2 regions of the Burkholderia sp. THE68 genome follow, and region 1 is predicted to be linked to the other one. Evidence: riboswitches for the same ligand, from Rfam matches in the RefSeq annotation. Region 1 holds a riboswitch; the other holds the start of a gene.

What was found. Region 1 has a riboswitch for glycine ahead of gcvT (glycine cleavage system aminomethyltransferase GcvT). Riboswitches for the same ligand answer to the same signal wherever they lie in the genome.
Region 2: linked by a shared signal. The riboswitch ahead of BTHE68_RS26510 (D-amino acid dehydrogenase) and the one ahead of gcvT (glycine cleavage system aminomethyltransferase GcvT) in region 1 are both predicted to bind glycine.

Annotation. Positions count from the first base shown of each region.
Region 1 is NZ_AP022315.1:2,691,343-2,694,747, forward strand. It holds gene gcvP (aminomethyl-transferring glycine dehydrogenase) at 1-106, opposite strand, end outside; gene gcvH (glycine cleavage system protein GcvH) at 161-541, opposite strand; gene gcvT (glycine cleavage system aminomethyltransferase GcvT) at 604-1,728, opposite strand; glycine riboswitch at 1,846-1,983, opposite strand; glycine riboswitch at 1,994-2,095, opposite strand; gene BTHE68_RS12815 (hypothetical protein) at 2,201-2,593, opposite strand; gene BTHE68_RS12820 (hypothetical protein) at 2,590-3,402, opposite strand.
Region 2 is NZ_AP022318.1:114,171-117,575, forward strand. It holds gene BTHE68_RS26505 (RidA family protein) at 405-758, shown strand; gene BTHE68_RS26510 (D-amino acid dehydrogenase) at 798-2,075, opposite strand; glycine riboswitch at 2,141-2,245, opposite strand; glycine riboswitch at 2,256-2,329, opposite strand; gene BTHE68_RS26515 (cation:proton antiporter) at 2,451-3,405, shown strand, end outside.

The sequences.
Region 1 (3,405 bases):
CGTCATCGGGGCCGATGTGCCGCTCGGCGAATGCGTCGTGGCATTCGAGCGCGGCGAGTGACAGGGAGGTGCGGTTCATCAGGCGATCCGGGTGTTCGAGCTTCATGTGAATTCCTGCGATGCGGCTCGTTGCCCGAGCCGCCATCGTCATTGAGATGGGTTATTCGCCGATCGACTTGCCGTAGCCTTCGGCGTCGAGCAGCTTGTCGAGACCGGCGTCGCCGGCCGGCTTGATCTTGAAGAGCCAGCTTTCGTACGGCGCGCCGTTCACCTGGTCGGGCGTCGCGCTGAGCGAGTCGTTGGCGGCGACGATCTCGCCCGAGACCGGCGCGTAAATGTCGGATGCGGCCTTCACCGATTCGATCACGGCGATGGCATCGCCCGCCGCGACGGTCTTGCCCACCGCGGGCAGTTCGACGAACACGATGTCACCGAGCGCTTCCTGCGCGTGATCGGTGATGCCGATGGTCAGCGTGCCATCGGATTCGGTGCGGACCCATTCGTGCGATTCGGTGTATTTCAGATCGGCCGGGATGCTCATTGAATGCTCCTTGCGTGGTTCTTTCGTGAGGTTCTTGATCGGAGAAAACGAGCGCGACGGCGTCAGGAGAGGTCGACCAAAACCTTGCCGTTGCGCACGAACGGAAGTTTTACCACGCGCGCGGGCAGTTGCTTGTCGCGGATGACGACCTGCACCGTGTCCCCGGCGGCAACGGCCGTCGGCACGCGCGCGAACGCGATCGACTCCTGCATCGACGGCGAAAAGGTGCCGCTCGTGATTTCGCCGTCGCCGTGTTGCGTGACGACTTTCTGATGTGCGCGCAGCACGCCGCCCGCCTTGCCGTTTTCCTTGATCAGCACGAGCCCGACGAAGTTCGCCTTCGAACCGTGCGCCTCCAGCGCGCTGCGGCCGACGAAATCGCGCTCCGTTTTCAGATCGACGGTCCACGCAAGCCCGGCGTCGAGCGGTGAAACCTTCTCGTCCATGTCCTGGCCGTACAGATTCATGCCGGCTTCGAGACGCAGCGTGTCGCGCGCGCCGAGACCGGCCGGCTTCACGCCGGCGGCGGCAAGCGCGTTCCACAGCGCTTCGACATGCGTCGCCGGGGCGACGATCTCGAAACCGTCCTCGCCGGTGTAGCCGGTGCGCGCGAGCATCAGCTCGCCGTATTGCGTCGATGGAAACACGACGGCGTTGAACGGCTTGATGTCCTGAGTTTGAGCGCGCGTATCCGGCAGCACTTGCCAGGCCTTTTCGCGCGCATTCGGGCCTTGCACGGCGATGATCGCGAGATCGCGGCGCGGCGTGATGGAAAGATTGAATTCGCCTTCGGCGTTCAGCTGCCCGAACCAGGCGATGTCCTTCTCCGCCGTCCCCGCATTCACGACGACGCGAAAGCGCGTTTCGGAGAAGTAGTAGACGATCAGGTCGTCGATCACGCCGCCGTTGCCGTCGAGCAGACACGAATAGAGCGCCTTGCCGGGCGTCGTGAGTTTGTCGACGTTATTGGCGATCGCGTACCTGAAGAAATCGCGGACGGCTTCGCCCTCGAAATCGACGACGCGCATGTGCGACACGTCGAACATGCCGGCGTCGGTGCGTACGGCGCGATGCTCGTCGATCTGCGAACCGTAGTTGACGGGCATGTCCCAGCCGCCGAAATCGACCATGCGCGCATTGAGCGCGAGGTGTGCAGCGTGCAGGGGCGTGTGTTGAAGAGAAGTCATCGGGGCCTCGGTTCGCCAGACAAAAAAGGCCACGCAGCGCACATTTCGCTTTGCAGATGGACCTTTCGTGCTGCCGGAAGCAGCGCGCAAGGCTCATGCCGCTGAGCGATTGCGATGCGTGACCCCTCTGTCCTCGGTACCTGAGAGATTGCGCGAACCGTGCACGGTCGTGCCGCGGTTCATCGCGCGCCCCTTCGGTGGGCAGCCTGCTCATCGTTTTCGATGAAACCGCTGCCGCTCTCCAGAGTGCGAGGAACTTCGTTCCTCGACGCCGTCGGTCCTTTTGCCTGAGAGTTTGCGGGTGTGCCCCTTCGGCGGCGCGGTTCTCGATGCATACGAAAACCACGCGCTCTCCCGACGCGTGCGGCAGAATTTACGCGACCGAATTGGGGTTGTCAAACGGATTCGGGCGGGTCCGATGGACGGGGGGCCGCTGGTGGCGGCTGGCTCCTGACTGACCCGGGCTAAGCGGTCAAGATGTAGCCGTTTCCGTGCGCTCCAGATGCGCGTCGAGCAAGTCCGCCATGGGCAAGAAAAGTTGACATGTCGCAACAAAATCAGATGCGTCAGGCTGCTCGAACGCGATGGCCAGTCGATAATCGGCTTGCGTTCTTACTTTCTTCAATTCACGCAGCATGTACGCGAGTTCGCCGCCTTTCTTTCCGGCATCGACTAGCCGCCTCTCAAGCTGCACATGAACACCGGCCTTGTCTCGACACGACGGTAAATGGCGGTCCGCAATTTCCAGCGCCCGATGGTAAGCAGCGTAATACGCACGCGACGCGCCCGCTCTCCATTCACACTCACTCTTCCCTTCTGATAGTTTCTGCGCCAGGCTTAACAGGTCGCTCACGTCGATACTCACGCAAGGCTCTCCGCAAAGGTATTCGCTGGCCTGTATGAGGTGAGCGGACGGCACGAGAAGGTAATCAACTCAGGGTAAGCGTCGTCAAATTTCTCGACGAGGGCTTCTGCAATCGCGAAGCTCAATTCGGCACATCGGCGAGCAGGTGCTTGCGCATAGAGTTCATACCTCATGGTGTCGTCTTCAGGATACAGGATGGGCATGACTTGCCTGATTGCGCATCCTTTCGAGCGGACAGCCAAAACCGCCGACTCCAGCAACGCCACGCGTAGATCGGCGTCGACTCCGGCGGTTTGGAACAGGTCCACTGCGTTATCTATATCTCGCAGAAATTCGTCTTCTCCCAGAATCGAATCATGCTCATCGAGCGCGTGCCGGACGCCTCGTGAGTGCATGATCTGCGCGGCTGCTTCGAGATGCAGGGCTGCGCACAACACTCGAGCGGCATGGATGGCGAACCTCGGATTTCCAGAGGACACCGCTGCGAGCCGATCTGCATAAGATGCCGCCCGTCGGGCATCACCCATGTTCCCGAAGAGCGACGAAACATTGCCCAAGATCATAGTTTCGTGATTCGCCAACGCACAGGCCGCCTCCGCGCATCTGATGCATTCGTCTCGTTCGCCTTGCAGGAATGCGGTGAAAGCAAGAAGAAGCCAGCACATCTCTGGTCGTTCCGCGCGCTTCTCTAAAAGCGCGCGGGTGTCTCGCTCGATCCGCTTCACGAGCAAATCATTGTTCTGCGCTGTGACCACGAGCTCGATCAATTGATCTAGCCAATCCAGCGACGCGGGTTTCGGTAGATTCAATGA
Region 2 (3,405 bases), on a different replicon from region 1:
TGCCGAAGGGTATGCAAGGGAAACCGACGAGAAAAGATAAACGCAGAAGCACGCGCAAACCCGATTGACCCATCGGCCGCGAAGCGGGCCGGAGTCATTTGGCGCTGAACCATTGTGTTATGTGGTGCGATGTGACAGACCGTGCGCGGTCCAAGCCCGAGGTGGCCTGTGAGGGCACTCGCTACAGACGCCACGAGCGAGGAGAAGGATACCCAAATTGCGTGTGACCGCGGGCGTATCGGGCTGCTTTCTTTGGTTACTTTCTTTGCAGCAGCAAAGAAAGTGACTGCCGCCCCGCACAGGGGCATCACCAATAGACCGACACGAAAACGGGATCCGGCGACAAAAAGCAAGCGGGTAACAGGCGCTTCCCTAGCGCATTTTTTTAACTCGGAGAACTACACATGAACGATATCGTTCGCATCGACACCAATCAACGCATGAGCCGCGTCGTAAAAGCGGCGGGCCTCGTATTCATCGGCGGCCAGACATCGGCCGATCCCACGCCGGACGTGAAGCTGCAAACCGCTAAAGTGCTCGAAAAGATCGACGGCTTTCTCGACAAGGCCGGCATCGACAAGACGCGTCTCGTCTCCGCGCAAGTATGGCTCGCGGACATCGGCCGCGATTTCGCCGGCATGAACGAAGTATGGGACGCGTGGGTACCCGAAGGCTGCGCGCCCACACGCGCGACGGTGCAGGCGCAACTCGCGTCGCCGGATCTGCTCGTCGAAATCGCGGTCGTGGCGCTCGGCTGAGGCGAAACGCGCCTCTTGCACGGAGCGCCACGCGAGGGCTTATAGCAGCGCTTCGCTGCGCTCGATGCCGCCCGGCGCCGCTTCACGCACCGGCTGGCGAGGCAAGCGCTGCAACACCGCTTCCGCGACGAGTTCGGCCGTCGCCGCCGAAAGCGTCCAGCCAAGATGCCCGTGCCCCGTGTTGTAGAACACGCCGGGACGCTTGCCCTGCCCGACCTTCGGCAGCATGCTCGGCAACATCGGGCGCAGGCCGCTCCACGGAATCACGCGCGCCGTCGACACGTCGGGGAAATAACGCCGCGTCCATTCGACCAGCGGCGCGATGCGATCCGCGCGGATATCGCGGTTGAAACCGTTCAGCTCCGCCGTTCCCGCCACACGAAAACGGTCCGCGCCGAGCCGGCTCGTGACGATCTTCGCGCGGTCATCGAGCAGGCTGACCCACGGCGCATGATCGCGGCTGCGGGCGTCGTCGAGGCAGACGGTGATCGAATAGCCCTTGACCGGATAGACGTTGAGATGATCGCCCGCCATCGCGGCAAACGCCCGGCTGCCGACGCCCGCGCAGACCACGATGCCGTCGAAGCCGAGCGGCTGCGACTCGCCCGCATGTTCGACGGTCAGCGTGAGACGCCCCGCCTGCTCATCGATCGATGTCACCGATGTGTCGTAACGGAACTCGACGCCATGTCGCGCGCAGGCATCCGCGAGTCCGCGCGTGAACTTGTGGATGTCGCCCGTCGAATCCGATGGCGTGAAGAAGCCGCCATGAAACGCACCGCGCAGAGTCGGCTCGATCGATTCGATCTCTTGGGGCGTGACGGCGTACCGGTCGAGACCCGCGCCCTTCAGAATCTCGTTGACCTTCGCGGCGGCGTCGAACTCCTTGCGCGTCGCGTAGAAATGCAGGATGCCGCGCCGTTCGAGATCGAAGTCGATGTTCTCGTCCCGCGCGATGCGAAAGAGATGCTCGCGCGCCGCGATCGCGAGGCGCACGGTCTCAGCCGTATTGACGCGGTAGTTCGGTATATGCCGCAGAAACTCGCCCATCCAGCTGTACTTGTGCCAACTGGGGCGCGGGTTCATCAGAAGGGGCGCGTCGCGCGTGAACATCCATTTCAGCCCCTTCAGCACGGTGGCGCGGCTGTTCCACACTTCGGCGTTGCTCGCGGAAAGCTGGCCGCCGTTGGCGAACGACGTTTCCATCGCCGCGTAGCGATGGCGTTCGAGAACGGTGACGCGAAAACCGCGCTGCGCGAGGGCGTAAGCGGTCGTGACGCCGGTGATCCCGGCGCCGATGATGGCGATTCGTGACATGACATGGTCCAGATTTATTGAGCATCGCCGGCCTTGGCTACATACCGCAGCCGGCACCGATGCCCCATCTGTCCATGTACCTGAGAGTTTCGCCCGCGAGCAGTCGACGTTTGCGCCGATAGCCGGGGGCTCCCCTTCGGTGGGCGCGTGAAAGCGCCGCTCTCCAGATGTTCCGGCGCGCACGGTCCTTTTGCCTGAGAGTTTCCGGGGCGGTTGCTCCGTCGGCGTCGTCGCGGGGGACGAGCTCTTCCGTGGCGCGTTGTCGAACCCCTCGACAATACCGATACGAAACGCGCGTGGCAAGCCCCTTCGACGTTGACAGACCGCCGGGCTCGCCGTCAGACTGCCGTCGTCCGTTCTTTCACCGCACCAACGATGCCGACTTCCCAACTGTCCGTCTACTTCTTCGCCCAGGCCGCTGTCATTGTGTTCGCGAGCCAGTTGGTCGGCCGGCTCGCGCAACGCGTCGGCCAGCCGCAAGTGGTCGGCGAGATGATCGCGGGCGTGCTGCTCGGGCCCTCGCTCTTCGGGCTGCTGCTGCCGCACTGGCAACAGGCGCTCTTCCCCAAGGCGACGATGGGCATGCTCTACGTCGCCGCGCAGCTCGGCGTCGGGCTCTATATGTTTCTGGTCGGCACGGAATTTCGCGCGGATCACTTCCGCGCACGCGCGAGGAGCGCGATGAGCGTTTCGCTCGCCGGCATCCTCGCGCCGTTCGTGCTCGCGTTCGCGCTGACGCCGTGGCTGCTCACGATCACCGGCCTCTTCGCGGAAAAGGTGCGGCTCTACGAGGCGTCGCTGTTTTTAGGCGCGGCGATCGCGATCACCGCGTTTCCGATGCTCGCGCGCATCATTCACGAGCGCGGACTCGCCGGCACCTCGCTCGGCACGCTCGCGCTGACCGCAGGCGCCTTCGACGACGCCGCCGCATGGTGCATCCTCGCGATCGTGCTGGCGAGCTTCGGCGGCTCGTGGACGGGCGCGTATATGGCGATCGGCGGCGGCGCGGCCTTTGCGCTGTTCATGATCTTCGTCGGCGGCAAGCTGCTGCGCAGGCTCGCCGCCGGACTCGATCCCGACGCGCCGCTGCCCACGAGTGTGCTCGCCGCCGTGATGGTGCTGTTCTCGCTGTGCGCGTTCGCGATGGACTCGATCGGCATTCACGCGGTGTTCGGCGGCTTTCTGCTCGGCGTCGCGCTGCCGCGCGGCCCGCTGACCGAGAAGCTGCGCGACATGCTGCAGCCTTTCGTCGTCGTGTTCCTATTGCCGATGTTCTTCACCTACTCCGGTCTCAACACGCGGCTCGACATGCTCATGGACCCGGCCATCA